Regions from separate parts of the Beijerinckia sp. 28-YEA-48 genome, predicted to be linked through region 3. Evidence: riboswitches for the same ligand, from Rfam matches in the RefSeq annotation. Region 3 holds a riboswitch; each other region holds the start of a gene.

Region 1 (10,403 bases), 3.6 Mb from region 3:
ACAAAGATCGTTTCATCATAAACATCGGCAACCCGGCATGAGCAATGTCAGGAGGACGTCGATGTTAGAACGCAGGCGGGCTGGCGAAGTTCCGCCTTACTGTTAGGCGAACCGGAGATAGAACAGTCGGTACCGATAAAATACGTCGGGGTAATATTTGTTGCTTCAACGCACGTCCCATTGGCGTAGGACCGTGACATCTTGAACCGGCCCCGGCCATAAATGGAGCGTATAGCGATCGTCGCCGGTGAGGCCATCGGTGCTGAGAGTGCCAAGACCAGTGGAGACAACCATCACGCGCAAGTCGCCGGGCGGGACCTGTAAACGTGGCGCGGTGGGGAGATGGTCGGTCAGGCCGGCAAGAACGATTTCTCCGGACGTATGCAGACTGCCGATGACAACGTGGTCGGCTGCTGCGATGTCGATGATTGGCGGGATGTCATGTGATTCCACACGCACCGGGACAGGCATGTTGCGCTCCGTCATGGCGATCAGCATGCCGTTGCCGATGAGCATGCGTGCCCTCAGGGTGGTCTCGCTATAGTCCGTCGGCATATCTAGCGCGATGGCGGCGTCCGCCAGATAGAACTGGTGATAGTCCGCCATCAGCTGGTCGTTGAACAGAAGCGCCATGCGATTTCCCTGTCGAAAAGGGGCATTGGATCGCGATCTGGATGTCAGAAATATGACGCGCTGCCGATGCGAGCGACATCGAAAGGCGTTGTTTGGTAGATTTCATTGATCCAGTTGCCAAACAGCAGATGGGCATGGCTGCGCCAGCGGTTCTTGGGTTGGCTCTGCGGGTCGTTATCTGGAAAATAATTGCTCGGCAATTGCATGCCGTTTTCGATGTCACGTGCATATTCCTCGGCCAGTGAGACCGAGTCATATTCGACGTGGTTGAACATATGCAGGGTGCGGCGCTGCGGATCGTCGAGCAGGCACAGGCCGGTCTCTTCGCTGTCTGCCAAAACCGTGAGGCCACTGCCAAGTGGGATATCGGCGCTGCGCGTTTCGGTCCAGCGCGACACTGGCACGGAGAAATCGTCGGAGAAGCCACGCATGAAGGGAGAAGACGGGATCAAGTTCCGCTGCCTGTAGACGCCGAAAGCCTTCTGCGACAGCGCGTGTTTGGGCATGCCATGGAAATGGTGAACGGCCGCCTGGGCGCCCCAGCAGATGGTGAAAGTGCGATGCACGTGGGTCTGCGTCCAGTCGAGGACGAGCTGTAACTCTTCCCAATAGCCGACTTCTTCAAAGGGCATCCGCTCCACCGGGGCACCGGTAATCAGAAAGCCATCAAAACGGTCGGACTGCATTTCACTCCACGGGCGATAGAAGGCGCGCATGTGATCGGCTGGCGTGTTGCGGGCGATATGATCGGTCATCCGCACCAAGGTGAGTTCCACCTGCAGGGGCGTTGCCGCCAGGAGGCGGGCGATCTGCGTTTCGGTGCGGATCTTGTTGGGCATTAGATTGAGCAGCCCGATGCGCATCGGACGGATGTCCTGGCGCACCGCATCTGTCTCACGCATGACCATAACGCCCTCGGCGTTCAATGTGTCATAGGCAGGCAAGTCATCGGGAATTTTGATCGGCATTACCGCGTAGGTCCTTCACTCCAGGGCGAGACAGACGCGGTGGCTTGATCCGTTTGATTGCCGGTTCGGCCACATCCTCCCTTCAGAGAGGCCACCTTGCTCGGTCAGCAGGTTGGCGTTGGGCTCGCCCCAACTCTTGATGCGGCCGCTATTTTAGACGGATCGTCGGGGTGATTTCAACTGCCGTTGCAGGGCGGGCTGTGTTTCAGTAAAAGGCGACGGTCGAAAAAGGAGAGATCGGTGCGGTTAGCCCGATCCCCACGCAAGTGGGTCCTGGCCGTCGCTTCGGCGTTGAGCCCCGAGACTTTTCCGCTGGTGCATGGGGCGCCGGCGCATGAAAGGACTTGGGTATGCAACAGCAGATTTCGATCATTACGCTTGGCGTCGCCGATCTGGCGCGCTCGAAGCGTTTCTACGGCGAAGGTTTCGGTTGGTCGCCGGTCTTCGAGAACCAAGAGATCGTCTTCTATCAGATGAATGGTCTCGTACTGGGCTGTTTCCTCAAACCCTCTCTTGAAGCTGATATGGGCCGGTCGTTGGCGACAGCGGCTGGTGCTTATTCATTGGCTCATAATGTGGGGAGCGAGGCAGCGGTGCTGGCGACCATGGACCGGTTGGCGCTGGCCGGGGGGCGTATCATCTGCCCCGCCGATGCTCCGCCCCATGGCGGCTTTCGCGGCTATGTGGCTGATCCCGACGATCATGCCTGGGAGATCGCGTTCAATCCGGCCTGGACGATTGATGCGCAAGGGCATGTAACCTTCGGCATCTGAGAAGAAGCGGCAGGTGAGCGGCCTTTCAGCCACTCACCTGCCAGGTCGCGAAACGTTCTGTCGATAGCCGATACGTGTTAGAGCGATTGCCTGGCGGGGAGCTTCCAGATGGACAATTTGGAAGCGGCATCGGATCTAACGGGACGGCGGCGTATCAACCAACATGCGCAACCAACTCGTCAAGTTGAGGCAGTGTGTTCGCGTGCGAACATCAATGCGGTCTGCCCCTCGTTCATTGTTTTGCTCCATGCTCATGGGGCATCGTGTTCACAGTCAGGCGTGAGTGAAAGCCGAGAACAACTCGCCGCGTTTGATCCAGGCGAGGATGAGAAAGATCAGCGCTGGGACGAGCGCATGAAGGGCGTCGTGATCGAGAACTAGAAGATTGGCGGATGTGGCGCCGATCATGATGGCCGCAGCAAGGATGGCGCCGAAAGCTGCCATTCCGCGTGTGACGAGCAGTCCTGCTGCCGTGAGTTCGAGGAGCCCGGTCACGACGCGGAACCATTGTCCGGCGCCGATTATATCGAAGATCTGCACGGACTGACCGGCGCCATAGAGCTTGGCGAGCCCGTCGCTGACGAGCCAGAGGGCGAGTGCGAGTTCAAGAAATCGCAGCGAGATCGTTTTCCAGCGGCCGGCAGGCGCCGGGGCGGCGACAGGCAATGACATGACTGCTGTCCCCACTCAGACGCCGTCCGCCAGCGCGACGAGCTGGCTGCGCCTCTCCCAGGCGATAGCGAGGAAGGCAATGGCGATCACCGTCGAATGGATGGGGTCATGGCCGATGGATACGTTGGCGAGGGTCGCGAAGGCCATGGTGATGGCGCCGAGCAGGGCGCCAAGGCCGACGGTCGCCGGATACAGCAGCGTCAATCCGATGACGATTTCCATCGCTCCGGTGAAATAGCGCAGCCATTGGCCGATGCCGATGGTGGCGAACAATTGCACCATATCAGCGGTGCCGTAGAGCTTGGCCACGCCGGCGCCCACGAAAAGGAGAGCGAGGGCGATACCAAGTGCCCAGAATCCAATGGTTTTCCAGCGATATCGATAGACGGATTTGGTGGTGATAGCCGAGACGGACATGACGACACCCCTGGCACTTGTTTTCTCTGGGGTTGAAACTGCCAGCCGAAATGTCGATGTTAGTCTGGATTTACAAGTAGGATGGATTTTCTGCTGTAGTATGGAAAATATGGTGTAGTATGGAAAAGGTGACTACCCCGGAATGTGCTCAGGCCGAGTGTCTCCGTGAGCCTCCGCCTGAAATTGCCGCGACGCTCGCCGTTCTCGACGGCAAGTGGAAGATGCTCATTCTCTGGCAATTGTTCCGTCGCACCTGTCGTTTTAACGAAATGCGCCGCGCCATTCCAGGCGTCAGTCAGCACATGCTGACGGTGCAGCTGCGCGAGCTGGAGGGCGAGGGGATCATCAGCCGGACGGTCTTTCCGGAAGTGCCACCGCGTGTCGAATATGCTTTGACTGAACACGGGCGCAGTCTCGGCCAGGTGATGCATGCTCTATATGCGTGGGGCGAGACGCATCTGGCGCGGATCGCGCCGGAACGGCGCGTCACGACGGACGCGCCGCGCGAAGAGCGGGTATGAAGACTTCAACAGGGGCAGTTACATATCGGTCACTGCCAGCTGTTTACGCCAGACCTTCGCTCTTGAAGACCGCTTGAACGGCGGGACGCGCCTTCATTCGGTCGCGGAAAGCTTGCAGCGCTTCTGGTAGTTGCACGCCAACCTTCTCAGCCCAGAGGGTGATGATGAACAGGTAGCAATCCGCAACGCTCAGCTTGTCGCCGAACAGATAGTTTCCCTTCATATTGTCGACGATATATTTGGCGCGGCGGTTGATGATCTCACTGGCCTGGGCTTTCTCTTCGTCGCTCCCGTTCCGGAAGAAGGGCTTGAAGCTCTTGTGAACCTCGCTGCTGATGAAGGCGAGCATTTCCAGAAGCCGCGTCCGGCCGAGCGGCCCTTCGAGCCCCAGCGCCGGAGCCTGCTGGGCGATATAGTCGAGCACCGCGACATTCTCAGTCAGAAGCGCGCCGTCGTCGAGCGCCAGCGCCGGCACATAGCCCTTTGGCGAGATGGCATTGTAGTCCGCACCCGAGGCGGTTTTCTTGGCCTTCAGATCGACCCGTTCACTTTCAAACGGCAAGCCCGCTTCTTGAAGAGCGATATGGTCGGCCAGGCTGCAAGCGCCGGGGGAGTAGTAGAGTTTCATTCGGTATGTTCTCCATTTGGGACGTCAAGGCTAGCATCCGACGGGGTGTGTAGCAGCGGGCGGCATGGACAGCCATCCGCTTCCGGTCACTTCAATTTGAGCGCAATGGCCTGCGAGGCGACAAGCTCAGGGGCTTTCGGATTGGGATTCCCGTGGTCCGCGCCAGGCCCAGCGGATCAGCGCCCATGCGCTGCCGCCCGTCGCCATGCCGAGCAAATAGACAATGACGATCTGCACCGCCAAAGGCGCCGTGACCCTGAATCCGAGGAAGGATAGGGTAACGTTCTCGAGATTCTGGAGTGCGAAAATCAGAATGGCCGCGCCAAGAATGACGATAGTCGCCGTGTTCAACCAACGCATGATCCGCCCCCGTTAGATTCCTTATCGCAACAGCATTTCCTCGCGGACGGCGCCCGTCAAGAGGAGGAAGTTTAGCGGAAAAGCATGGTTAAAACAGGTGTGTGAGTATCACGCCTGCCAACGCGCAGAGCGCTAGCATGGGGATCATACCTAGTTTCAAGCGGAACACAGCCGATATGGCAAAGGCTGACAGCGCGGCGGCGCGCCAGTCGACGGAGATCAATACCGACCACTCTGGGGTTAGTGGACCAAGCTGCAGCGGCGCCATTTCGCGAAACAGCACGTGTAAGGCGAACCCGACGGCGAGATTGAGAATGATGCCGACCACGGCTGCGGTGATTGCGGAAAGTGCCGCAGCGATGACCTTATTGCCGCGCAGGGTGGAGGCTTTCGCCTCCACCATCATCGTTCAAATCGCGTTGAAGGCGCTTAACAAGGCCTTGATTGAAGCCGTCGCCACATCTGTGTCGATGCCCACGCCGAAAAAGCGGCGATCGTCGGCCGTACGACATTCGACATAAGCGGCGGCCTGCGCATCCGAACCACGGCGCAACGCATGTTCGTGATAGTCGACAACCTCGACCTCCATCTTCAATCCGTCGTTCAACGCTGCCACGGCGCTGGAGATGAGGCCGTTGCCGCGACCGTTGACGGCGATCTCGCGGTCTCCGGCGCGGATGCGGCCGGTGAAGATGCGGGACGGACCACCACGCTTGCCACCTTCTTCATAATCGACAAGCTCGAACTTCTGCTGGCCGTTGAGGTGGTAGGCATCCTCGAAAGCGGCCCAGATGTCGGCGGCGCTTAGTTCCCTGCTGGTGCCGTCAGCGATGGCTTGCACCTTGCGGCTGAAATCCATCTGTAAGCGCCGTGGCAATTGCAGGCCGCGATCCTGTTCCAGAATCCAGGCAACGCCGCCCTTGCCGGACTGACTGTTGACGCGGATGACCGCTTCATAGGTGCCGCCGACGTCGGCCGGATCGAGCGGCAGATAGGGCATTTCCCAATAGCCATCGTTACGCGTCTCATGGGCCGCGAAGCCCTTGCGGATAGCATCCTGATGCGAGCCAGAGAAGGCAGTGAACACCAGCTCTCCAGCGTATGGGTGGCGCGGGTGGACGGGTAAAGCGTTGCAATGTTCCACCGTGCGGACGATGGAGGCCATGTCCTCGAAACGCAGCTTCGGGTCGATGCCTTGGGTATAGAGGTTGAGGGCCAAGGTCACCAGATCGACATTGCCAGTGCGTTCGCCATTGCCGAACAGGCAGCCTTCGACGCGATCGGCGCCGGCGAGGACGGCGAGTTCCGTCGCCGCCACGCCGGTGCCGCGATCATTGTGCGGATGGACGCTGATGATCACGCTGTCGCGCCGCGAAATATGCCTGCAGAACCACTCGATCTGGTCAGCGTAGACATTGGGCATGGCGACCTCGACCGTTGCCGGCAGATTGAGAATCGCCGGATGGTCTGGCGTCGGTTGCCAGACGTCGAGCACGCGCTCGCAGATTTCGAGCGCGAATTCGGGCTCGGTGAAGCAGAAGGTTTCCGGCGAATATTCAAATGTCCATTTGGTCTGCGGCTGCATCGCAGCTTCGCGTGCCATGGCCTGTGCGCCGGAAACGGCGAGCGCAATCACCTCCGGCTTGTCCATCTGGAAGACGACGCGTCGGAACAAAGGCGCGGTGGCATTGTAGAGATGGACAATGGCTTGGCGCGCGCCTTTGAGCGACTCAAAGGTGCGGGCGATCAGATCTTCGCGTGACGGGGTGAGAACCTGCACAGAGACGTCGTCGGGGATGAGATTGCCTTCGATCAAGCTGCGGACGAAATCAAATTCCGTCTGCGATGCAGACGGAAAGCCGATCTCCATTTCCTTGAAGCCGATGTCGAGCAGCATGTGGAAGAAGCGCAGCTTCTTCTCCACGTTCATCGGATCGGCGAGGGCTTGATTGCCGTCGCGCAGATCGGTCGAGAGCCAGCGCGGTGCGGCCGTCATGGTTTTCGATGGCCATTGCCGGTCGGGCAATTGGATCGGGGCAATGAAGGGACGGTATTTGGTTTCTGGATTGGTCAACATGATGCAAAGCCGTGTGCGAGTATTCGGGAAGAGTGAATACGGCGCGATACAGCCGCCGGGCTGCCGTCAGTCCCGACGGCCGCCGCTAAGTCGCAGGCTGTTGCACGGCGTCAGGGCGCGGCCTTGCGCGAACAAGTTAAAAGAAAACGTCAATCCGTTGGGAGCAAACATGACGGCACCAATACGAGCAAACCAAACGACGAAACCCCGCCTTCCTCAGAAGGTCGGGCCTAGAAGTCGAAGGTTTGCCGGGCGCGTGAATGTCATGGTGGCTTCGTATGACATCGTGCGGGCGGATGCGCAAGCCTGCTCTGTGGGCGGATCTGCGCAACTGGCCTGCTGTCAGCTCTCACTGCGCCGGAAATCGCGCCGCAAGCGACTGAGAAAGCGTCGATAACCTGGCTGTTCACGCAGCAGCCGGCGGCCCAGGGCGGCGATAAAGTCGACATCCTCGCTCTGCAAGGTCAGCCGGTTGTGCAGGGTGAGGATGCGTTGGGCAACGGTGGGTTCGGTAATGTCCGAGAGAGCGATACGAACGAGACCGACGTCGAGATCCTGGCAGCGGGGGGCGCCCTGACATCGCCAGCGTACAATCTCATCGCGCCAGATCGGCAGGCGGCGCCGCAGCATGTCGTAGCTCTGCAGGCTGGGAATATTGATCAACGCGTCGACCGCGCCAATCACCGTTTCCTTGGCGTCGGGCGCCGCCGCCGTTTGCGAGACATTCCCGCCGATTCTGGTTGAAGCATCGACGACGATGAAGAGGAGGTGTTTGATGCGGCGTGCCTTTGCTTCGGGCAAAGGTTCTGGCGATGGGCGGCTCATGAGATGCAGCAGGCTCTGCGTGCCAATGCCGTCAACGAGGCCACCGTCATAGAGCTTGAGATAATTCAAGTCGGTTGCGGTGCGATAGCGTGCGATGGATTCACGATAATATTGTTCTGTCAGCGAGGCGTGGGCATGGCGTGTGCGGGGAGACCGGGGTTCGTTCGCGACCGGACAGGCGGCGTTGTAATTGCGCAAGGTGATGGGAGCGAAGATGATGGGAACGGCGGCGGAAGCGGCAACTGCATAGGCCAGAGGATAGTCGTCATGGCGGCTGCAAATCGCCGAGAAGGAGGGGCGGTCGAAGATGAAGGGCGTGCGATTATAGAGATCGGTCGCATGAATGATGAGGCGGGGGCGATCTGGATGACTGACCGTGCCGAGGGTAGCGCCACGGAAGAGATGGGTGTCGAGCCAGGAAGGGAAGCCGGAAAGATCGTTGACGCCGCCCTGATAGCCGCGCAGCAAGTTGGCTGGCGTCAGTGTGGTGTGTAGGGCCGCTTCGACGTCTTGGCCGAGGAAGGATTGGCGGAACGCGGGCAGGCCGTCTGGCCCGTAGAGCGCGAAATGGGCAGCGAGTACCGCGCCACCTGAAACACCAGAGACGACCGCCACCTCATCTGCAAGCGTGCGTCGTGCAGGCGAGGTAGCGGGCGACGCTTGCTGCGCCAGTTCCGATAGAACGCCATATCCGAAGGCCGCAGAGCGGGAGCCGCCACCGGAAAAGGCCAGCACGATGGCAGTGTCGTCGGTTTCATCTGAAGCGGGTGAGGGCGAGCTAGGCACAATGGAGCCGGTGGTTAGTGCTAGCGGTGCGTTTGTCACACGCACATCGGGGCCGGCGCAGGCGGCAAGGAGTAGCGAACAGGCAAAAGGAAGCGCGATAGCCTTGTGGCGGACGACACGGCGAAAGAAATTGGGCAAGCGCGACCGTCCAGGAGAACCGATAGGTGATGCTTCACAATTGCCGGTCGCAGGTTGCGGCAACATGGCGTGGATGGTCTTGAACGCTGATTCTAAAGGTAAATTTTTCGTCTCTTGCAATGTTGATGCAATGTTCGCGCAATGCGGAGCGCTCAGGTTTGCCGAATCTGCTGGTCGACCCGGTGCAGGAGAGTGTTTGGATGCGTGTGCTGTTGGTGGAGGACGAGCCGGAAATGGTGTCCGCATTGCGTGCGGCTCTGACCCGGCACGATATGGTGGTCGATCATGCACCGAATCTCGCCGAGGCAGAGGCAAGTCTGGCCGAAGGGGTGCACGACGCGGTCCTGCTCGATCGTCAATTGCCCGATGGTGATGGGCTTTCGCTGATCCCGATCTTGCGGGCGGGCGGCAACACGATGCCGGTACTGGTTTTGACGGCTCGTGGCGATCTGGTGGACCGGGTGGCGGGCCTCGACAATGGTGCCGATGATTATCTCGGTAAGCCGTTTGCTTTTGAAGAGCTGTTGGCGCGTCTGCGTGCCTTGTTGCGTCGGCCTGCCCATGTGCAATCGGACGTGGTGCGGGCCGGGCGACTTGCGTTCGATTTCGTCCATCGCGAAGTGAGTGTCGATGGCGTTCGGCTTGATATGCCGCGCCGCGAACTTTTAGTGCTCGAAGCGCTGATGCGGCGCACGGGGCGTATGGTGGTGCGCACCTTTCTGATGGAGGCAGTGTTCGGCCTCGATGACGAAATTCAGTCGAACGCGCTTGATACGCATGTGTCGCGCTTGCGCCGCAAGCTCGCCGAGGCTGATGCCGGAGTGACCATCAATGGCATTCGCGGTGTCGGCTATCTTCTGCGTGAAACGCCGATTGAAGCGCGATGACGGTCTCCCTGCGCAGCCCGCGCTCCCTCAAGTGGCGCCTCGTGGTGCGCCTTGTCATTTTCCAGACAATCATGCTGGCGCTCATTGTCTTCTTGGCGGTGAGCACCGTGTGGAGCACGGTTCTCATCGTCAATGCTTATGAGGATAGCACACTCGATGTCCTGCGCGACGCAGTGGCGCGCGATGCCGATGGCGGCTTGAGACTCAGTGCGACGTCGGATCTCAATCGTCTGCGCTCGGAGGCCACCGGCCTCTGGTTTCTGATCCGTGATGAAAATGAACACAGGCTGGCAGAAGGCACGGTTCCGCCGGAGTTCGCACCTGTCGTCGCTGGGCTCGACAATATCAGCCAGGCACGGCTCGGCTGGAAGTTGAGAAGTTCGGATCGTCCCGATGGACTGGTCAAGTGGGTCGACAGTGCTGCTGGCCGCGTGCAGATTCTCACGGGTACGCAGGGGCGTATGTCATGGCGCCGGCTCGCCTCTGGCGTATTCCTCAGTTCACTTTACATCACGCTGCCGATCTTGGCTTTGATGGCGTTGGTGACCGTTCTGGCCACTCCGCTTGTGGTGCGCAAAGCCATGACGGGCTTGAATCTTGCCGCCGCGCAAGCCGAGCGTGTTGATGTCGACCAGCGTGGCGTCCAATTGCCAGTCGACGATGTACCAACCGAGATCAGCCCCTTGGTCAAAGCGATGAACGATGCGTTGGCGCGGCT
Region 2 (10,403 bases), 250 kb from region 3:
GGCGAAGTCGATCTCCGGGCCGATCGGCACGATGCCGGTGGGGTTCACTTGCAGCTGGCTGCCGTAATAGTGTTTCTTACAATGATCGAGCCGGAAGGTTGAAGCAATCTTCGGCCGCTGCACCAGATCCCGCGTAAATCCCCAGATGTTGGGATAGTCGGCAATCCGGCGCTTGTTGCATTTGAAATGCGAGTAATAGATCGCATCGAAGCGCAGCAGAGTTGTCAGCAGGCGGATGTCGGCTTCGGTCAACACATCGCCGCAGAGATAGCGGTGCTGGGCGAGACGCGCTTCGACGAAATCGAGGGTTTCGAACAGCGGGATCACCGCTTCTTCATAAGCTGCCTGCGTGGTGGCGAAACCGGCGCGATAGACGCCATTGTTCAGCGTGTTGTAGATGCGATCGTTGACCGCATCGATATCGGCGCGCAGATGTTGTGGATAGTAATCGCCCGGTGTCGCGCCGATGCCGTCGAAGGCGTTGCCCAGCATCCGAATGATCTCGGAGGATTCGTTGTTGACGATGGTTCCGGTTTTGAGATCCCAGAGCACGGGAATGGTCACGCGTCCGGTGTAGGCCGAGTCGGCGCGCTGATAGACCTGATAGAGAAAATCCGCATGTCCGACCGGATCGGCGATCACGCCGTCGGCTTTAGCGAACGTCCAGCCGTTCTCTAGCATCAGCCAATGCACCACCGAGACGGAGATGATGTCTTCCAAGCCTTTCAGCGCCCGCATGATCAACGTGCGTTGCGCCCAGGGGCAGGCATAGCCGACATAGAGATGATAGCGCCCGCGCTCGGCTTTATATCCGGACAAGGGATTGGGGCTGCCTTTCGGGGCACTGCCATCGGCGGTGATCCAGCTGCGGAAGGAACTGTCGCGGCGCACGAAGCGTCCCTTGTCGGACGCCACAAGCGGTTGGTCTTCCCATTTGCCGTCGATCAGCATGCCCATCGCGTTTCTCCTACCTACCTTCGCCAGCTTCCCACAGGCGTTGCAAGCCTTCACGATAAGTAGGATGGATCGGCTCGAATCCAAGCTCGAATCGCGCCGCTTCGATGGAGATGCGTTTGCACTCGGCGTAGAAACTGCGCGTCATTTCAGACAAGTCGGCCGTCTCATAGTCGATCAATGGCGGTGGTTCGACCTGCATCAGGCTCGCAGCGTAGGTCACCACGTCTTGCGGCGGCGCGGGATGTCCGTCGGCGATGTTGAGCACGAGATCTTCACCGGCCCTGTCGCGCGCGACACATTTGGCGATCGCCTGGACGATGTCGTCGACATGGATACGGTTGAAGACCTGGTCTTTCTTGACGAGGCGCTTGGCCTTGCCGTCACGCAATTGCACAAGCGGGTTGCGGCGGGGCCCGTAGATGCCGGCGAGACGCAGGACATAAAGGCTGCGGTTGCCTTCGCGTGCCAAGGCGCGCCAGAGATTTTCCGCCGCAAGCCGCATCAGGCTGCGGGTGTTGGTGGTGAGCGGGGCTGTATCTTCGTCGACCCATTCGCCACGGCGATCGCCATAGACGCCGACGGTCGACAGATAGATGATTTTGCGCAGACGCTTCGTGCGCGTCAGCGACAAAGCGAACTTGGTCAGCACCGGATCGCCGGCTTCGCCCGGCGGGATGGAAACGAGGATGACATCGGCCTCGCTGAGGGCCTGGGCGATTCCATCCTCCACCACATCGGCGGAGAAGAGATAGGTCTTGATCCCTGTGGCGACGAATTCGGCCTTCTTCTCGGGCCGGGTAACTGTGCCTGCAATGCTGTCGTAGTCAGGCCGATGCTTGAGAATGTAATGCAGTGCTGAATAACCGAGGCCGAACACAAAAAGGTTCATCGCAATCGAAAGTCTCCGCGCAATAAATATCTAATAGAGCGCCATGTTCGCCAGACATGGGTCGCCATTGCAAGTGAGCTGACTCGTTGCAGCCTAGCTCATGGTCCGACTTGTAGCATTCGCTGCCCATTCCGCAAGCACGACCGGGTCTAACTCCCGCGCGGCCACCTGCTGATGCAATGCGGCAAACTGGTGTGAGGGCAGTAATTGCTGCAGTGCCCACACCGCCATGGCGCGCACCAGTGGCGACGCATCGTCGAGTCGCGCTCGCGCCACGGGCACGAGTGCCGCGTCGGCAGAATTGCCGATGGCGATCATCACATTGCGGACAAAGCGGTCGCGGCCGATGCGCTTGATCGGGCTACCGGAGAACTTGGTGCGAAAGGCCGCATCGTCAAGTGCGGCGAGCTCAGTCAGCGGCGGCGCCACCAGATCATCGCGCGCTTGGAATTTTGCTTCGCGCGCCACTTCCGCGAATTTGTTCCAGGGGCAAGCTGCCAGACAGTCATCGCAGCCATAGATGCGATTGCCCATGGCCGTGCGCAACTGCGGATCGATCGATCCCTTGTGCTCGATGGTCAGATAGGAAATGCAGCGCCGCGCATCGAGCCGATAGGGCGCGGGAAAAGCCTTGGTCGGGCAGATGTCGAGACAGGCCCGGCATGAGCCGCAGTGATCGCTTTCAGGCGGATCGATCGGCAACGGCAAGGTCGTGAAGATCGTGCCGAGAAACAGCCACGAGCCATGATCGCGCGACACCAGATTGGTGTGCTTGCCTTGCCAGCCGATACCGGCCGCGGCTGCCAGCGGCTTTTCCATCACCGGCGCGGTGTCGACGAACACCTTCACATCCGCTTCGGCATCGGCGCGGCTGATGAGAAACTGCGCCAGCATTTTGAGCCGGCCCTTGATGTGTTCATGATAGTCGCGATTGCGCGCATAGACCGAGATTGTCGCTTGCGATTTCTGATCGAGCGACGCCAGGGGATCGGTGTCGGGGCCATAATTGACGGCGAGCACGATGACGCTGCGCACTTCGCTCCACAATGCGCGCGGGTCGCTGCGGCGCTCGGCGGTTTCCGCCATCCAGTCCATCTCGCCATGGGCGCCCTCACCAAGCCATTGCTGCAGGCGCGCCGGGGCTTGTGGAATGGCGTCAGGCGCGGCGATGCGACATTGATCGAAGCCCAACTCGGCCGCGCGTTGGCGCAGCGCGTCGATGAAGGACGGACTCAGAAATCGAGGTTGGCGTAAGCCGCTCCCGGCGCCATGCCCGGCACCCGGTCGTTCAGCAGGGCGCGGAACGACGGTCGCGACTTGATCCGCGCATACCATTCCTTCGCCGTGTCGTCTTCCGCCCATGGCACGTCGCCCAAATAATCCGCGCAGGAAAGATGCGCTGCCGCCGCCAGGTCGGCATAGGTCATCATATCGCCGGCCAGCCATTTTCGTTTAGAGGTCAGCCAGCCGATATAGGCCATATGATAGCGGATGTTGGCCCGTCCAGCGCGCACGGCGTCCATATCGGGCGCGCCGCCGCCGGCCGCGGCGGTCATATAGCGCTTGTAGACCTTCTCGGTGACTAGGAAATTCGACACTTCGGCAAAGAATTTACCGTTGAACCAGTCCATCAACCGGCGCACTTCGACCCGGCCGGCGGTATCCTGGGGCAACAGCCGATGCGCGCCGAGGCTCGCGCCATGGGTCTCATCGAGATATTCGGCGATATTGCCGACCCCCGGGACGACCAATTGATTTGGCTCGACTAGCACCGGCGTTTCAGCCGCCGGATTGATCATGAGGAATTCATTCCTGCGCTCGAAAGCTCGTTCTTCGATCAACTCCGGCTCAAGCCCATATTCGGCGAGCGCGATGCGGATGAAACGCGAATGAGGACAAAGCGGATGATGAAACAAAACGGGCATGAGCAACAATGATTTGATCCGTGACGCCGGCACGGGGGAAATCTATGCAGGAGTCTATAGGCGCAAGGCCAGTCATTATTTGCAATGCACAGGCCCTAGGTTAAGTTCCGGTTAACCGTCAGGGCTTTGACTAAAGCTGAGGTAAGAGCCTGGGCCACAGCTTTGGTATGACGGCTGCTTCAACTATAGAGACTTAAGCGACGGCGCCTGCGATTCGCGGACTTAACAGGCGTGCGGCCGCAGACCATTCGATTCCGCGCCGGGGCTTTCCTGATGTCAACGATTGAAGCCATCAAGGCGCTGATCCTTGGTGTGGTGGAAGGCTTCACCGAATTCCTGCCCGTGTCCTCGACCGGCCATTTGCTGCTGATCGGCCATTTCCTTGGCTTCGAGTCGAAGGGCAAGACATTCGAGGTTCTGGTGCAGCTCGGCGCCATCCTTGCCATCCTCATCGTCTATTTTAAAAAGCTGTGGTCGATCCTGCTGGCGCTGCCCAGCGATCCCAGAGCCCGCTCCTTCGTCATCGGCATTCTCATCGCCTTTCTGCCCGCCGCCATCATCGGCGCGGCGTTGCACAACTTTATCAAGGATGTGCTGTTCAATCCGATGATCGTTTGCACCACGTTGATCGCCGGCGGTCTTGTTCTTCTGGCGGTTGAAGACATGCCGCTGAAAAGCAAGTTCACCGATGTGATGGATTTCCCGCCGCTGATGTGCCTGAAGATCGGTTTTTTCCAATGCCTTGCCATGGTGCCTGGCGTGTCGCGCTCCGGCGCCACCATCGTCGGTTCGATGCTGATGGGCGCCGAGAAGCGCGCAGCGGCGGAGTTCTCCTTCTTCCTCGCCATGCCGACCATGGCCGGCGCTTTCGCCTATGATCTGTTCAAGAACTACAAGCTGCTGGATTTCAACGATGTCGCGCTCATCGTCATCGGCTTCGTCGCCGCGTTTTTCTCAGCGCTGCTCGTCGTGCGTGGCTTCTTGAATTACGTGTCGCGCCACGGCTTCAAGGTCTTTGCCTGGTGGCGCATCATCGTCGGCATTGTCGGCTGGATCGGCCTTTACTTCGTGCCGGTACGCTAAAGCAAATCGCGTTTCGATCGAAACGCGATTTACCCTCAGTCTAAGAGCTTTAACTCGCGCTGGACTTAAATCCTTTTATCACCTGACGTGCACAGATCGGCGACGACGCATTTCTCGCACTCCGGTCTGATGGCCTTGCAGATATAGCGCCCGTGCAGGATCAGCCAGTGATGCGCATGGCGCCTAAATTCCTTCGGCACGACTTTCTCGAGTCCGAGTTCAACCTCAAGCGGCGTCTTGCCCGGCGCCAGGCGCAGCCGATTGGACAGGCGGAAGAGATGGGTGTCGACGGCGATGGTCTCTTCGCCCCAGGCGATGTTGAGCACCACGTTTGCCGTTTTGCGACCGACGCCGGCTAGGGTCTCCAGCTCTTCGCGCGTGCGCGGCACTTCCCCGCCATGATGATCGATCAATTGCTGCGAGAGCAGGATGACGTTTTTCGCCTTGTTGCGATAAAGGCCGATCGTCTTAATGTAGTCGCGCACTTTCTCTTCGCCGAGATCGAGCATTTTCTGCGGCGTGTCGGCGACGGCGAAGAGGCCGCGTGTGGCGCGGTTGACGCCCACGTCGGTGGCCTGGGCGGACAGGACGACGGCGACCAGCAGAGTGTAGACATTCACATAATCCAGCTCGCCCTTGGGCTCTGGATTGGCGTCGTGAAGCCGCTCAAAAATTTTGTGAATGATCGCAGCGCTGACCGGCTTTTTGCCAATTTTTGCGGGTCTCTTGCCAAGGACCATTGGTTTGCCTGCCGGTTTAGCGACCGGAGCTTTCGAGGGGCGTCGTTTCGGCGCTGCGGAGAGGGGCTTTTTCGCGGGCATGATCAGCCTATACTAGAGGGGAATTGGAGGCCGCGAGCGTTGTGACCGCGATCCATGCCAGCGACACACAGATTTTCGCACGCCGCACCGTACCGCATCGTTCGCTCGATCGGCGCGGCTTCCACCGCTTGCTGATGGTCTTCGCAGTGTTTTCCTTCTGCGTCACCCTGCCGTTCGTCATCATGGGCGCCTGGCCGGTCGCTGGCTTCATGGGCGTCGATGTCCTGATCTTCTATCTGGCCTTCCGCGCCAATTTCCGTGCCGCCCGCGCCTATGAGGATGTCACCGTCACGCCGGTGCTCCTGCATATCGAGCGGGTCAGCCATCGCGGCCAGCGCCTTGAATGGCGGCTCAATCCGCTGTGGGTGCGGCTGGAACGGCAGGAAGACGAGGATTTTGGTCTCGAACGCATCGCCTTGGTGACGCGCGGCCGGCGCATCGAGGTCGCCATCTGGCTCGGGCCGGAGGCGCGCCAGCAATATGCCGACGAATTGGCGCGCGCCCTGGCGGAGGCCAAGCGCGGGCCGCGCTACAATTGAAAATCGAAGCATCGCGGTTTTCGGGTGGCGGGGGCGCTGGCGGCGGGCCATGTTACGGCCTGACATAAGGACCTAAATCATGACCCTGCAACGCGATCTCCCGATTGCGGCCCGCCCGATCGATCTACGCGCCCCTGGCAGCGTGCAGATCGAGCCGGAGTCCAATGATTACAACCGCGTGCGCGCCGCTATCGAATATCTGACCCTGCATTGGAAGGCGCAGCCCTCGGTCGAGGATATTGCCGGCCATCTCGGCATGTCGGCCTCGCATTTCGCCCATCTGTTCAAGCGTTGGGCCGGTCTGACGCCGATGGCCTTCCTGCAGGCGCTGACCATCGATCATGCGCGCCGGCTGCTGCTCGATCAGGCCTCGGTGCTCGACACGGCTTACGAGGTTGGCCTGTCCGGTCCCGGCCGCCTGCACGATCTGTTCGTCACCCACGAGGCGATGTCGCCTGGCGAATACAAATCCCGTGGCGAGGGGCTGGTGCTGACCTTTGGCTTCCACACCTCGCCGTTTGGCGAGGCCCTGGCCGTGTTCACCCCGCGTGGTCTGGCGGGTCTGGGCTGGGTCGACCAGAAAGCGGGGCCCGGCACGGCCGGGACCGACGGCAAGCCGTCGGGCGGCCGCGAGGGCGCACTCGCCGACATGCAGCGCCGCTGGCCCAATGCCACCTATGTGCGTGACGATGCGGCGGCCGCCGCTTATGTCCGCCGCGCCTTCGATCCCACTGAATGGCGGGCCGACCGGCCGCTGCGGGTGGTCTTGATCGGCACGGATTTCGAAGTGCGGGTGTGGGAAACCCTCCTGCGCATCCCACTCGGTCGGGCCACCACCTATGGCTCGATCGCCCGTCATCTCGAGAAGCCGAAGGCGGCGCGGGCGGTCGGTGCGGCGGTCGGGCGCAATCCGATCTCCTTCGTCGTGCCTTGCCACCGTGTCCTCGGCTCGAGCGGGGCGCTCACCGGTTATCATTGGGGCCTGGCGCGCAAGCGGGCGATCATCGGCTGGGAAGCCGGCCAGGCGGGCTCCATCGTATAAGAACAAAATATATAAGTGAAAATATTCTATTCCGATATCTGGATGTCTTGTTTGACATAACGAACGTTTCGTCTCATAAAACATCCACGCGCCGATTTGAGCTTGCAGCTTGCGGGCGCGGTTAAAAATGCAGCTAAAGCGCCGGTCGGTCTGATGGACGCGTCCGCGCAATTGTGAGGACCGCCATGACCACACTTTCACCGACCAAGCTTTCCCGTCGTCTCGTTTTGTCGGCCGCGGCTCTTTTGACGCTGGCCGCGCCGGCCTTTGCGCAGCAGCTCAAGGAGATTCGTGTCGATTGGGCGACCTACAGCCCGCTCTCCCTGGTGCTGAAAGAAAAGAAACTGCTGGAGAAGGAATTCGCCGCCGATGGCATCGCCATCCGCTGGGTCTTCTCCGCCGGCTCCAATAAGGCGCTTGAATTTCTCAACGCCGGTTCGCTCGATTTTGGTTCGACCGCCGGCGCGGCCGCTCTGATCGGCAAGATCAACGGCAATCCCATCAAGTCGATCGGCCTCTATTCACGGCCCGAATGGACGGCTTTGGTCACCAGGCCCGACACCGGCATCACCAGGATCGCCGACCTCAAGGGCAAGTCGGTCGCGGTGACGCGCGGCACTGATCCGCACATCTTCCTGGTGCGTGCGCTCGACAGCGCCGGGCTGACGGAAAAGGACGTGCGCCTCGTGCTGTTGCAGCATCCCGATGGCAAGACCGCACTCATCCGCAAGGATGTCGATGCGTGGGCGGGTCTCGATCCCATCATGGCTCAAGCGGAAGTCGAAGACGGCGCGAAACTGTTCTATCGCAATGCCGCCGCCAACACCTGGGGTGTGCTCAACACCCGCGAGGAGTTCGCCAAGCAGCACCCCGGCATCGTGCGCCGCGTCAATCAAGTCTATGAGGAAGCGCGCCAGTGGGCGTTGCAGAACAAGGTCGAACTGACCAAGTTGCTCGTGGCCGAGACCAAACTGTCGGAAGCCGTGATCGCCAAACAGCTTGAGCGGACCGATCTCACCAACGCCGCCATTGATGGCAAGGTCGCCGAGACGATCCAGGAAGCGGGCCTCGCGTTGCAGAAGGCCGGCGTCATCAAGCCCGATGTCGATGTGAAGGCCGCTGTCGCCTCCCTGGTCGACACCAGCTTTGCGCCGAAGGGACAATAGGGGTTAAAATTCGGGGGAGGAGTGCTGGCTTTGAGCGAAGCAGGAGCGCTTGAAAAGATCGAGTCGGCGCCGGTGGAACGCACATTGGTGCCGAGCCCGCGCTGGCTGTTTGGTCTCGTTCTCCCTGTCGGCGCGGCGGTTCTCTATGAGATCGCCGCGCGTTTCGGCATTTTCGAAGCACGTCTGCTACCACCGCCGAGCCGCGTCTTCTCCGCGCTCTGGGAATTGGCGGCGAGCGGCGAACTCGCCATTCATGTCACCGCCACTTTGCTGCGCGTCGCGCTTGGATTCGGCCTTGGCGCGGCGGCGGGAACCCTGCTGGGCGCTCTGACCGGTTCGTCCGCTACCATCAGGCGTTTTCTCGATCCGACCTTGCAGGCGCTGCGCGCCATTCCTTCGCTCGCCTGGGTGCCGTTGTTCATTCTGTGGCTCGGCATTTTCGAGAGTTCCAAGATCGCGCTGATCGCGCTCGGCGTGTTCTTTCCGGTCTATCTCGGCGTCATGGGCGCCATCGCCAACGTCGATCGCAAGATCGTCGAGGTCGGCCGTGCCTTTCGTCTGTCGCGCTGGCAATTGGCGCGCCGCATTCTGCTGCCAGCCATCCTGCCTGACTATATCGTGGCGCTGCGTTCAGGCCTCGGCCTGGGCTTTATGTTCGTGGTTGCTGCCGAGATCATGGGCGCGTCCGAAGGGCTCGGCTATCTGCTCGTCGATGGCCAGCAGCTCGGTAAGCCAGCACAGATTCTAGCCGCCATTCTCTGCTTCGCCGTGCTCGGCAAAGTGCTCGATTGGTTGCTCGTGTTAGCGGCGAAACCACTGCTGACCTGGCAGGATTCCTTCGCGAGGACGGTGTAAGCGCATGCTCACCCTCGATCGCCTCTCCAAAATCTACGCCAACGGCACGCAGGCTTTGTCCGATGTCACCATGGGCGTTGCGCCCGGCGAGATCGTCGCTTTGGTCGGCGGCTCTGGCTGCGGCAAGACCACATTGCTACGCTTGGCAAGCGGTCTCGAACAGGCGAGCGGCGGTCGTGTCGCCGTCGATGGCGATATCATCGTCGCGCCGCATCCCGATGTTGGCATCGTCTTTCAAGAGCCGCGGCTGCTGCCTTGGCTGACCGTGGCGCAGAACATCGCCTTCGGCATCGAACATCTACCCAAGGCACAACGCGATGCGCGCGTTGATGAAGCGCTGCTGCGCGTCGGCCTAGCCGGCTATGGCCCGCGCTGGCCGCGCGAACTGTCCGGCGGCCAGGCCCAGCGCGTTGCTATCGTGCGTGCGCTGGTAGCGCGTCCGAAAGTGCTACTCATGGACGAGCCCTTCTCGGCGCTCGATGCGCTGACGCGTGCGTCCCTACAAGATCATCTGCTGGCCTTGTGGGAAGCGCATCGGCCGACCCTGCTGCTCGTCACCCACGACGTCGAAGAGGCGGCCGCCCTGGCCGATCGCGCCATCGTCATGCAGCCGCGTCCTGGCCGGGTGTTCAAAGATATCGCCATCAACCCGCCGCGCCCGCGCGATCGTCTGTCGCACGATTTTGCCGAGGCCAAGCGCGCCATTCTGGCCGCGCTTGACGGCTCACTCGCAAGTCTTCATGCCACACCAACGCATATGCCCGCACCGTCGGGTGCATCCTGGTAATTTTAGGGAGCTCATTCATGGATTCCGCCTCGCTCCGCGCCATGCAGGCGCCCTACAAAGACAGGTATAAGGACGCGCCCGACACAGCTTTGATCACGCTGAAGGCGCAAGGCTCGATCGATGAATCGAAGATCGCGTGTAAGGTCGAGACCGGCCGCGCCTTAGCGGTCGTTGGCCTGCATCCGGCCACCGGCGGCTCCGGCGCTGAACTGTGTTCAGGCGACATGCTGCTCGAGGCGCTCGTCGCCTGCGCCGGCGTCACCTTGAAGGCGGTCGCCACCGCGCTGGAGATCCCTCTGAAGGCTGGCGTGGTTAAGGCCGAAGGCGATCTCGATTTTC
Region 3 (10,403 bases):
ACATGCCGGCGCGGGCCGCTACATCCTTGAGCTTGATCGAGCCGCCGTGCGCAAGGATGCGCATGACATCGAGCCCCTGATCAAGCGACTGAATGCCGGCGCTAGCCCGGCGCCCGGATTGCGCAGGATGCAAAGAACGGCCGCCGCCGGACGTGCCGGCGATTGGGTTTGTCTTTGTCGCAGAGGGCTTTTTGCTGTTTCGGGCCATTTGAATTTGTTGCAGTATAAAAAAATTGCTTGCTAAATAGTAAATTGACAAAATCGTCGGTGCAAGAGCTTGGAAAACCAGCTTGGAGACCAAGGCTTGAAAGACAGCGAGCGAGGAGGGCTCCCGTCATGAACGCACCCGAACGTATCGATCCAAAAAATGTTCAGCCGCACGAGCAAACCGAAGTTGAGGGCAAGCCATCAGCGCTCGCCGAAGCGCTGATGATGACCGACGATGAATATTATCCGCACATCCTGCCCAAGAATATTCGCCCGTCGATCTGGCGCTTCAAGGCGATGCAGCCGAAGATCGACGCACTTATCGCCGATCCGCTGAAGCGCGCCGACCGGCGCTTTCTGTCCTTGGTGAATGGCGATACGCCGAAGGACAATCCTGGCGCGCTGCCGGGGATTTTTCTGGGCATTCAGGCGTTCAAGCCGGGCGAGCATATTCTGCCGCACCGGCACAACTCCTACGCCATTTATCACATCATGCAGGGCTCAGGATATTCGGTCGTCGAAGGCGAGCGTATCGCATGGGAGCGCGGCGACACCTTCGTCTGTCCTGCCTGGGCCATGCACGAACATATCAACGATGGCACCGAACTGGCGATCCAATATGTCGTGCAGGACATGGTCGGACGCGCCTATGAACGCAACCTGATGTGGGAAGAACCGGTCGGCCATTTCGGCCATATGGTGCAGGGCGGTTTCCGCCCGCATAATCCAGAGCTTGGTGATTGATCTGGCCGCCAATGTCGCTGGCCGCATGACGGCGGTCAGCGAGAATTATGTTGAGTGGCGCTTTGCGCGCTAGCGCGGGCCGACCTTGGTTTGCGCGCCAACCTCGATCGACATCAAATCCTGTCCAACAACCAGAGGCCCGTCGTAAATCTTGCGCGTGCGCGCGACGAGGTCTTCTTCCTTGGCATTGCCGTTCAGGCCGATGTGGCTATAGACGGCTAGCTTCGGGTGCGCCTCGGCGAAGACACGGGCGGCGTCTTCCGGCGAAGCGAGATGTTGAAGGACGGCCTGATAGGCCGGAAATTGTTTCAGCAATTCGTCGGGGATGACGGTCACGCAATGGACGAGCAGATCGGCGCCCGTTGCTTGACGGACGACTTCCGCATTGTAGCGGGTGTCGCCGGACAGAACCACGCTATGGCCCTGGTATTCAATCTTATAGCCATAGGACGGCACCACGAGAGGACCGTGATCATTGTTGAACGCCGTCACCTTGACGCCCCCTTGATCGTACATCACGCCGGGCGCGCCTTCATGCACGTCGAAGGCGATGCCAGCTTCCGGATCATGCTCGTCGGCCTTGCGGATTTCGATATCGCGCACAAAGGCGTCGGTCAGGCCCTTGGTGAGCTTTGTCAGGCCGGGCGGGCCATAGATCGCCATCGGTGTGTTGCGATTGCCGTAAGGCGGTCGCAGCCAGCCGGTCAGCCAGAGATCGGGCAGGCCGTTGAGATGGTCGGAATGAAAATGCGTCAGGAAATGCGCATTGATCGTGCCGAAGGGAATGCGCAACTGCGCCAGGCGGATCGTGACGCCGCGGCCGAAATCGAACACCAGCTTCTGGCCACCCGCTTCGACGAGCGTGCTATTGCCGAAGCGCTCCGGCGAGGGAACGGGCGTGCCGGTTCCGAGCAGTGTGACCCGCATCGTATTCTGAGGCGGGTCCGCCGCCATCGCACCCGTTCCGGCAAACACCACCATCGCGAAAGCGGTGCAGCGGATGAAAACACTCAGTCGTAATGTCATGGGATGGGCTTTCACATTTGATCTTCCAGCCTGAATGGAAGGCCCCCAAGTTATGCCGATCATGAGTGTCCGGCCAGGGGCGCCGGTCGCCGTATGAGCAGTTGAAACTGTTTTGAATTTTCCGTTTTTGGCCAGTACGATAGCGTGGAGCAGGCAGGGCTTTGAATCGACAGGCGGAGGGTCAATGCAGACGATATCCAAATCCGCGCGTCTCGCTGCTGTCGTTATCGCGCTCATCGCCTGGGTCGGCTTGGCCGTGCAGCTTCAAGCATCGAGCGAGTTGAGCGGCTCGGTGCCCCTGGCGATCTGGGTGATGCTGCGCTTTTTCACCGTCATCGCCAATCTGCTCGTGGCGATTTTCTTCACCGGTGTCGCCCTGCGCTTGCTGGAACGGATGGCCGCGAGCCTACTTGGTTGCATCACCCTGGCGATCCTGTTCGTCGGTGTCGTCTACATGCTGCTGCTGCGCGGCCTCGTTGAATTGAGCGGTGGCGCGAAGCTCGCGGATCTGTTGCTGCACCACGTCACGCCGATCCTGGTGCCCGCGTTCTGGCTGGTCTTCGCGCCCAAGGGCGAATTGCGGCGCGTCGATCCCTGGCTGTGGAGCCTGCTGCCGCTGGCCTATTTCGTCTACGCCATCACGCGCGCCGCCTTCGATGGCCGCTATCCCTATCCGTTCATGGATGTCGGCGCGATCGGCTGGACGCAGACCACGATCAACGCCGTGCTGATGGCATTGGGTTTTGTCATCGGCGGTTACGTGATGTTGTGGCTCGACCGACGGTTGAGCCAGAGCCGATAGCATTTTCAAGCGAAGTGGTGCCGGTTCGCGTGAAGAAAATGCGTCAGAACAAAAGCGCTACGCCTTGAAGTGTTTCGACAGCTTGAGGCCTTGCGCCTGATAGTTTGATTTCAGGTCGGCGCCATAGAGCGTGCGCGGTGTTTCGGTCATCTTTTCATAGACCAACCGTCCGACGATCTGGCCGTCTTCGAGAATGAACGGCACGTCGTGCGAGCGCACTTCGAGCACGGCGCGTGCCCCTTCGCCACCAGCTTCCGCGGCGCCAAAGCCCGGATCGAAGAAGCCTGCATAGTGCACGCGGAATTCGCCGACCAACGGATCGAAGGGCGTCATCTCGGCGGCGTGGTCGGGCGGTACGCGCACCGCTTCCTTGGAGGCCAGAATGTAGAATTCGCCGGGGTCGAGCACCAGATCGGCGCGGCCGTGCCGGTGAATGGGCTCCCAGAAGTCGAGCATGGTATGGGCGGCCGGCTTGTCGACATCGATCAGCCCGGTGTGCCGTTTGGCGCGGTAGCCGATGAGCGTGGAGCCGTCAAAGCCCGCCAGATCAACCGACACGGCGACGCCGCCCGAGATCGACGGTTCGGCCGAGGTCACCAGTTTTTCGCGCCGGTGCAGCTCCAGATGGCCCTGGTCGTCGAGCCGCGCCTGGCCGCGCCGGAAGCGGATCTGCGACAGGCGTGAGCCGCTGCGCACCAGCACGGGGAAGGTGCGCGGCGAAATCTCGGCATAGAGCTTGCCGCTGTAGCCCGGTTCGATCTGGTCGAATTCATGGGCCCGATCAGCGATGACGCGGGTGAACACGTCGATCCGGCCGGTAGAGCTCTTCGGATTGGCGGAAGCGGCGATATCGGCCGGCAGCGCCAAGCCTTCCATCAGCTCGGCGATATAGACGCAGCCCGTCTCCAGCACCGCGCCTTGGGTCAGGTCGATTTCATGCAGGGCGAGCGTGGCGATCCGCTCGCTGACCGGCCGCTCCGGCCCCGGCAGGAAGCTGGCGCGCATGCGCCAGGCCCGGCTGCCAAGCCGTAAATCCAGGCTCGCTGGTTGCACCTGTCCGGCCGCGAAAGGGGCGGCGGTGCGGATGGCACCCGCGCCATGCAGGGCCTCGATCTCGTGGGCTGGCAAAATGCCGCGGTTCTGGCTCATGCCCTTGGCCTAGCCGATGGCTCGGTTGACGCCAAGTCGGCCACTGCGCTAGACCACAAGTATCGTGGTCATTTGGGCCGACCGGCTTGCCGCCACGTAAAATAAGGGGCTAAGGGGTCGTGTCCGCACTCCAAATTCTGTGCGCCCGGCTCGAATGGGCCGGGTTTTGTTTTGGGCGGCGGTCCGCTCTGGGCGTGGAGAAAAGAAGATGAGCAAGAACAAGTCGCTGCGCGATCTGCGCCCCGCCACCCGCCTGGTTCATGGTGGCACCCTGCGCTCGCAGTTCGGCGAAATGTCCGAAGCCATGTTCCTGACCCAGGGCTATGCCTACGAGAGCATGGAAAGTGCCGAACGGCGCTTCAAGGGCGACGAGCCCGGTTTCATGTATTCGCGCTTCTCCAATCCGACCGTCGCCATGTTCGAGCAGCGTATGGCCCTGCTGGAAGGCGCTGAATCAGCCCGCGCCACCGCCACGGGCATGGCGGCCGTCACAGCCGCCATCGTCGGTCAGCTGAAGGCGGGCGACCATATCGTCGCCGCCAAGGCGCTGTTTGGCTCCTGCCGCTACGTCGTCGAGGATCTGATGCCGCGTTTCGGCGTCGCCTGTACCTTGGTGGACGGCACCGATCTCGCGCAATGGCGCGCCGCTGTCCGCCCCAACACCAAGACCTTCTTCCTCGAGAGCCCGACCAACCCGCAGCTCGAGGTCATCGACATCACCGCCGTGGCCAAGATCGCCCATGATGCCGGTGCCACGCTCGTCGTCGACAATGTGTTCGCCACACCCATTCTGCAGAGCCCGCTGCAACTTGGCGCCGATTGCGTTGTCTATTCAGCCACCAAGCATGTCGATGGCCAGGGCCGGGTGCTCGGCGGTTGCATTCTCGCCTCGGAAGCCTTCATCCAGGCGCACATTCACAATTTCCTGCGTCAGACCGGCCCGGCCATGTCGCCGTTCAACGCCTGGGTGATGCTGAAATCGCTCGAAACCCTGCCGCTGCGCGTTACCCAGCAGATGCGCAACGCCGAGCGCGTCGCCGACTTCCTCGCCGAGCAGAGCGCCATCAATTACGTGCTTTACCCCTCGCGCAAGGACCATCCGCAGCACGAACTGGCCATGCGCCAGATGTCGGGTGGCGGCACCGTGGTGGTGGTGGACGTGAAGGGCGGCAAGGAAGCGGCCTTCCGCATGGCCAATGCCTTTTCCATCATCAAGATCTCCAACAATCTTGGCGACGCCAAGAGCATCGTGACGCACCCGGCAACGACCACGCATCAGCGTCTGCCGCAAGCTGATCGTGAGGCGATGGGGATCGGTGAAGGCATGCTGCGCCTGTCCATCGGCCTCGAAGACATCGAAGACATCATCGAGGATTTCCAGACCGGCGTTGACGCCGTTTGAGGCGGTAACCCCATACAAAAACCCGCCACAGTTGCGGTTTAGGGTCCCGCCGAGCGTGAAGGCAGTGGATAAGTATGCGCTTGTCCGCGTGCCCCAGCGCTTTCTATCCCGCGTCGGCAAATCCAATGTTTGCATGGAGTTGATGCCGCCGCCGCTGGCGCGGGGATGCTCGAAAACCTCGAAGGGCTTGGGGAAAACGGATTTCACCCACATGAACATTGAAGCCGGACTCTTGCGCGCGATTCTACGGCTAGTGTAGATTCCGGGCTGTCTACTACGACATTTCGTGCGGCGGACCTTTCAGCAAGCGTGACATGCGTCAATCGCTCACCGGCTCAACCGGGGGGCGAACCAGACGGATTCACGGCAACGGATTTAGGAGAAGAGAATGTCCTGGACCGATGAGCGCGTTGAGACGCTCCGTAAACTTTGGTCGGATGGTCATAGCGCAAGTCAGATTGCCGCCGAGATCGGCAACGGCATCACGCGTAATGCCGTGATCGGCAAAGTGCATCGGCTGGGATTGTCCGGTCGCGTCAAAGCGCCGTCCACGACGGTGGCGCGCCCGCGCGTTTCGCAGCCGCGTGTCCATCGGCCTGCGGCGGTTCAGAGATCGAGTTCGATGGGTGGTGGAATGGTGCGTGGTAATACCGCATTGGCCTTCGCCCCGCGCGCTTATGAAGCGCCGGTGCTGAAGACGATTGAGGAAGTCGTGCTGCCGATGTCCGAGCGCGTGACGATCATGGAGCTCAAGGAGTCCATGTGTCGCTGGCCGCTGGGCGATCCGGCGACGTCGGAATTCCGCTATTGCGGCGGCAAGTCCGATCCCGGCGCGACCTATTGCCCCTATCATTCGCGCATGGCCTATCAGCCGGCGCAGGATCGCCGTCGCGATCGTTCCAAGAACCCGCAGATGTTGATGCGGCCTTCCTGAGAAACTGACGGCCTGAAAAATTTAAAGGCGTGTGATTCAATCACACGCCTTTTTCTTTTCGAATGTGCTGGCCGACTATTCCCGCTCGAAGGTTTCGTCGAAGGAATAACCGGCGCCGCGCACGGTGCGCAGCGGATCGCGCTCGCGCCCGCGGCTGATCGCCTTGCGCAGGCGGCCGATATGCACGTCGACCGTGCGCTCGTCGATGTCGATCGACAGGCCCCAGACGGCATCGAGCAATTGCGCGCGCGAGAAGACGCGGCCGGGCTTTTCCATCAGATGTTCAAGCAGCCGGAATTCGGTCGGACCCAGATGCAATTCGCGGCCGTTGCGATGGACGCGCCGTGTTTCGCGATCGAGCTCGATCGGTCCGCGCTGCAGCTTGGTGGCGATGCGTTCCGGCCGCGAGCGACGCAACAAGGCATGCACCCGCGCCATCAGCTCGGGCACCGAGAACGGCTTGACCACATAGTCGTCGGCGCCGACCGAAAGGCCGCGTATCCGTTCCTGCTCCTCGCCACGGGCGGTGAGCATGATCACCGGTAGGCCCTTGGTGATCTCGCGCGCCCGCAGCCTGCGGCAGATTTCGAGGCCCGAGACCCCCGGAAGCATCCAGTCGAGGATCAGAAGGTCGGGCACTTCTTCGGCGAGGCGGATTTCCGCCTCGTCGCCCCGTTCAATCCGCTCCACGGTGAATCCAGCCGCCTCCAGATTGTAGGCAAGCAGCAGCGCGATGGCTGGCTCATCCTCAACGATGAGGATGCGCGGGGCCGTCGCCTCGTTGCGTGGACGCCTGTCACTCACTGACACGGGTTTCGATTCATTCGTGAAAGTCTGCATGGATCAGCCTCTACTTTGCTGCCGCTGCTTGAGGTTCAAGGCCCGATGATCCACCCTTGGGCCGCTCCACCGGCAGCGGTTCGCCGGTGACGAGGTAATGCACGGTCTCTGCGATATTCGTCGCGTGATCGCCGATCCGTTCGATGTTCTTCGAACAGAACAGCAGATGGGTGCAGAACGAAATGTTGCGCGGATCTTCCATCATGAAGGTGAGAAGATCGCGGAAGACGGAGTCTTCCAGCGCATCGACATCGGCATCGCGGCGCCACACTTCATCGGCCTGCGCCACGTTCTTTTGCGCATAGGCATCGAGAACGTTCTTCAGCTGGATGGCGGCGATATCGGCCATATGCTTGAGGCCGACCAGCGTGCGCGGCACGCGCATATCGCCGGAAATCTTCGCTGTCCGCTTGGCGATGTTCTTGCAGAGATCGCCGACACGCTCCAGATCGCTAGCGATATGGATGGCGGCGACGAGTTCGCGCAGATCGACAGCCATGGGCTGGCGCCGCGCGATAGTGAGAACGGCTTTCTCCTCGATCTCGCGCTGCAAGGCGTCGAGCTTCGGGTCGCGTTCGATGGTGCGGCGAGCCAGGTCCGCATCGAGGCGCGAGAGCGCGTCGATCGCGTCATAAAGCATTTTCTCCGCGATCCCGCCCATTTCGGCGAGGCGGCTGCCGATGAAGTGCAGCTCCTCGTCATAGGCTTTTACGGTGTGTTGGTCGGTGGTCATCATAATCTCCGGAATCCTGTCTCAGCCGAAGCGGCCAGTGATGTAATCCTGCGTCTGCTTCTGTTCCGGCGACATGAAGATCTTCGAGGTTTCGTCGAACTCGATCAGATCGCCGAGATACATGAATGCTGTTTTGTCGGAGCAGCGGGCCGCTTGCTGCATGTTGTGCGTGACGATGGCGATCGTGTAGCGCGACTTCAGCTCGTCGATCAGCTCTTCGATCTTGGCGGTCGAAATCGGATCGAGCGCCGAGCAGGGCTCGTCGAACAGGATCACTTCCGGGCGGATGGCCACGGTGCGGGCGATGCACAGGCGCTGCTGCTGGCCGCCCGAAAGGCTGAGCCCGCTGGCATTGAGCTTGTTCTTCACTTCTTCCCACAAAGCGGAGCCGCGCAGCGCCGCCTCGACCCGGCCGTCGAGCTCGCTCTTCGGCAGTTTCTCATAGAGTTTGATGCCGAAGGCGATGTTGTCATAGATCGTCATCGGAAACGGCGTCGGCTTCTGGAACACCATGCCGACACGGGCGCGCAGCAGATTGATGTCGAGCTTGGGATCGAGAACGTTCTGCCCGTCGAGCAGAACATCGCCCTCGGCGCGCTGGTTCGGATAGAGATCGTACATCCGGTTGAGGATGCGCAGCAGTGTGGACTTGCCGCAGCCCGACGGGCCGATGAAAGCCGTGACCTTGTTGGTCTCCAGGTCAAGGTTGATGTTCTTCAGGGCTTTTGTCGTTCCGTAATAGAAGTTGAGGTTACGGATCGAAAGCTTGATGTCGGACGCGGCGGGACGGTTCACCGGATTCGTGTCGACAGGCTTGAGAACGGTGGCACTCTCACTCATTTCGGCTTCCTTTCGGCGCCCAGGATGCGGGCAACAATGTTCAGGGTCAGAACCGCGGTGGTGATCAGCAGGGCGCCGGTCCAGGCGAGCTGCTTCCAGTTCGGATCTGGGTTGTTGACGAAGTTGTTGATGGTGACGGGCAGGTTGGCCATGGTCGTCGTCAGGTTCACGCTCCAGAACTGGTTGCTCAGGGCCGTGAACAGGAGCGGCGCGGTCTCGCCGGCGACGCGGGCGGTGGCCAACAGCACGCCGGTGATGAGGCCGGCGCGGGCTGCCGAATAGGACACCCGCGTGATCACATAGGCGCGCGGCATGCCGAGCGCCGAAGCCGCTTCCCGGAGCTGATTTGGCACCAGGTTCAGCATGTCCTCGGTGGTGCGTACCACCACGGGGATGACGATCACCGCCAAGGCGATGGAACCGGCGAGGCCCGAGAAGCCACCCATCGGCACAACGATCGCCCCGTAGATGAACAGGCCGATGATGATCGAGGGCGCGCTCAGCAGGATGTCGTTGACGAAGCGGATCACATTGGTGAGCCGCGAGTAGCGGCCATATTCAGCGAGCCACGTACCAGCGAGGAGGCCAAGCGGCGTGCCGATGGCAACGCCGATGCTCGTCATGATGAGCGAGCCGACGATGGCATTGAGCAGGCCGCCGTCTTGGGCGCCCGGCGGCGGCGTCATCTGCGTGAAGACACGCGGATGCAGGCCGACCAGTCCATTGACCAGCAGCGTATAGAGGATGAGGCACAGCCAGCCGACGCCGAAGATGGCGGCGGCATAGCACAGCGTCTTGATGACTTTGTCGAAGCGGCGGCGAGAGGCGTAGATCGAGTTCATCGGTCACACTCCCGCTTTGCGTTCGAGGCGGCGCAGCATCAGCCGGGCGGCCGTGAGCACGCAGAAGGTCAGGACGAAGAGCAACAGGCCGAGCAGGATCAGGGCCGACTGGTGCAGACCGTCGCTTTCGGCGAATTCACTGGCGATGGCGGCGGAGATCGTCGTGCCCGGGGCGAAGATCGACCCGGTGATCTTGAACGAATTGCCGATGATGAAAGTCACCGCCATCGTCTCGCCGAGCGCGCGGCCCAGCGCCAGCATGACGCCGCCGATGACACCGACGCGGGTGTAAGGCAGCACCACGTTGCGCACCACTTCCCAGGTCGTGCAGCCGACGCCGTAAGCAGCTTCCTTCAGCACCGGCGGCACCGTGGCGAACACGTCGCGCGAGATCGCCGTGATGAACGGCAGGATCATGATCGACAGCACCAGCGAGGCGTTGAACAGGCTGAGATTGGAAGCGGGTCCCTGGAAGATCGTGTTGAGGACCGGCACATTGGCGAAGGCGGAGACGATGGCCGGTTCGAAATGGTCGGCGAGGAAGGGGCCGAGCACGAAGAAGCCCCACATGCCGTAGATGATCGAGGGGATGCCGGCGAGCAGTTCGATCGCGACGGCGATCGGCTGGCGCAGCACCGGCGGGCAGAGTTCGGTGAGGAAGATGGCGATGCCCAGGCCGACGGGCACCGCGATGGCCATGGCGATCAGCGAGGTGACGATGGTGCCGTAGATCGGTCCCAGGGCGCCGAGGATCGGTTGCGGCTGGAGCGAAGGCGCCCAGCGCTGCGTGAAGAGGAAATCGAGGCCAAAGGCGCGGATCGCCGGCCAGGCACCGATGATGAGCGACACGATGATGCCGCCGAGAATAAGCAGGACGAACAGCG

What was found. Region 3 has a riboswitch for S-adenosylmethionine ahead of BLW50_RS18560 (O-succinylhomoserine sulfhydrylase). Riboswitches for the same ligand answer to the same signal wherever they lie in the genome.
Region 1: linked by a shared signal. The riboswitch ahead of metA (homoserine O-succinyltransferase) and the one ahead of BLW50_RS18560 (O-succinylhomoserine sulfhydrylase) in region 3 are both predicted to bind S-adenosylmethionine.
Region 2: linked by a shared signal. The riboswitch ahead of BLW50_RS19785 (aliphatic sulfonate ABC transporter substrate-binding protein) and the one ahead of BLW50_RS18560 (O-succinylhomoserine sulfhydrylase) in region 3 are both predicted to bind S-adenosylmethionine.

Annotation. Positions count from the first base shown of each region.
Region 1 covers NZ_FNSI01000001.1:374,482-384,884, forward strand. Annotated here, with positions in the region: gene BLW50_RS01675 (hypothetical protein) at 1-16, opposite strand, end outside; gene BLW50_RS01680 (hypothetical protein) at 166-633, opposite strand; gene metA (homoserine O-succinyltransferase) at 678-1,601, opposite strand; SAM-I-IV-variant riboswitch at 1,645-1,749, opposite strand; gene BLW50_RS01690 (VOC family protein) at 1,952-2,374, shown strand; gene BLW50_RS01695 (DoxX family protein) at 2,648-3,046, opposite strand; gene BLW50_RS01700 (DoxX family protein) at 3,062-3,463, opposite strand; gene BLW50_RS01705 (winged helix-turn-helix transcriptional regulator) at 3,583-3,984, shown strand; gene BLW50_RS01710 (glutathione binding-like protein) at 4,028-4,612, opposite strand; gene BLW50_RS01715 (LapA family protein) at 4,739-4,972, opposite strand; gene BLW50_RS01720 (hypothetical protein) at 5,061-5,378, opposite strand; gene leuA (2-isopropylmalate synthase) at 5,382-7,049, opposite strand; gene BLW50_RS01730 (patatin-like phospholipase family protein) at 7,392-8,798, opposite strand; gene BLW50_RS01735 (response regulator transcription factor) at 8,999-9,685, shown strand; gene BLW50_RS01740 (sensor histidine kinase) at 9,682-10,403, shown strand, end outside.
Region 2 covers NZ_FNSI01000001.1:4,222,130-4,232,532, reverse strand. Annotated here, with positions in the region: gene BLW50_RS19825 (glutathione S-transferase family protein) at 1-957, opposite strand, end outside; gene BLW50_RS19820 (SDR family oxidoreductase) at 968-1,846, opposite strand; gene queG (tRNA epoxyqueuosine(34) reductase QueG) at 1,940-3,181, opposite strand; gene BLW50_RS19810 (glutathione S-transferase family protein) at 3,079-3,771, opposite strand; gene BLW50_RS19805 (undecaprenyl-diphosphate phosphatase) at 4,045-4,854, shown strand; gene nth (endonuclease III) at 4,920-5,675, opposite strand; gene BLW50_RS19795 (DUF2244 domain-containing protein) at 5,717-6,214, shown strand; gene BLW50_RS19790 (bifunctional helix-turn-helix domain-containing protein/methylated-DNA--[protein]-cysteine S-methyltransferase) at 6,294-7,256, shown strand; SAM riboswitch at 7,335-7,413, shown strand; gene BLW50_RS19785 (aliphatic sulfonate ABC transporter substrate-binding protein) at 7,442-8,422, shown strand; gene BLW50_RS19780 (ABC transporter permease) at 8,495-9,277, shown strand; gene BLW50_RS19775 (ABC transporter ATP-binding protein) at 9,282-10,064, shown strand; gene BLW50_RS19770 (OsmC family protein) at 10,082-10,403, shown strand, end outside.
Region 3 covers NZ_FNSI01000001.1:3,971,105-3,981,507, reverse strand. Annotated here, with positions in the region: gene BLW50_RS18585 (IclR family transcriptional regulator) at 1-208, opposite strand, end outside; gene BLW50_RS18580 (cupin domain-containing protein) at 337-951, shown strand; gene BLW50_RS18575 (MBL fold metallo-hydrolase) at 1,021-1,977, opposite strand; gene BLW50_RS18570 (Pr6Pr family membrane protein) at 2,162-2,779, shown strand; gene BLW50_RS18565 (2'-deoxycytidine 5'-triphosphate deaminase) at 2,837-3,928, opposite strand; SAM riboswitch at 3,983-4,061, shown strand; gene BLW50_RS18560 (O-succinylhomoserine sulfhydrylase) at 4,137-5,330, shown strand; gene BLW50_RS18550 (GcrA family cell cycle regulator) at 5,719-6,264, shown strand; gene phoB (phosphate regulon transcriptional regulator PhoB) at 6,340-7,068, opposite strand; gene phoU (phosphate signaling complex protein PhoU) at 7,115-7,837, opposite strand; gene pstB (phosphate ABC transporter ATP-binding protein PstB) at 7,859-8,677, opposite strand; gene pstA (phosphate ABC transporter permease PstA) at 8,674-9,519, opposite strand; gene pstC (phosphate ABC transporter permease subunit PstC) at 9,523-10,403, opposite strand, start outside.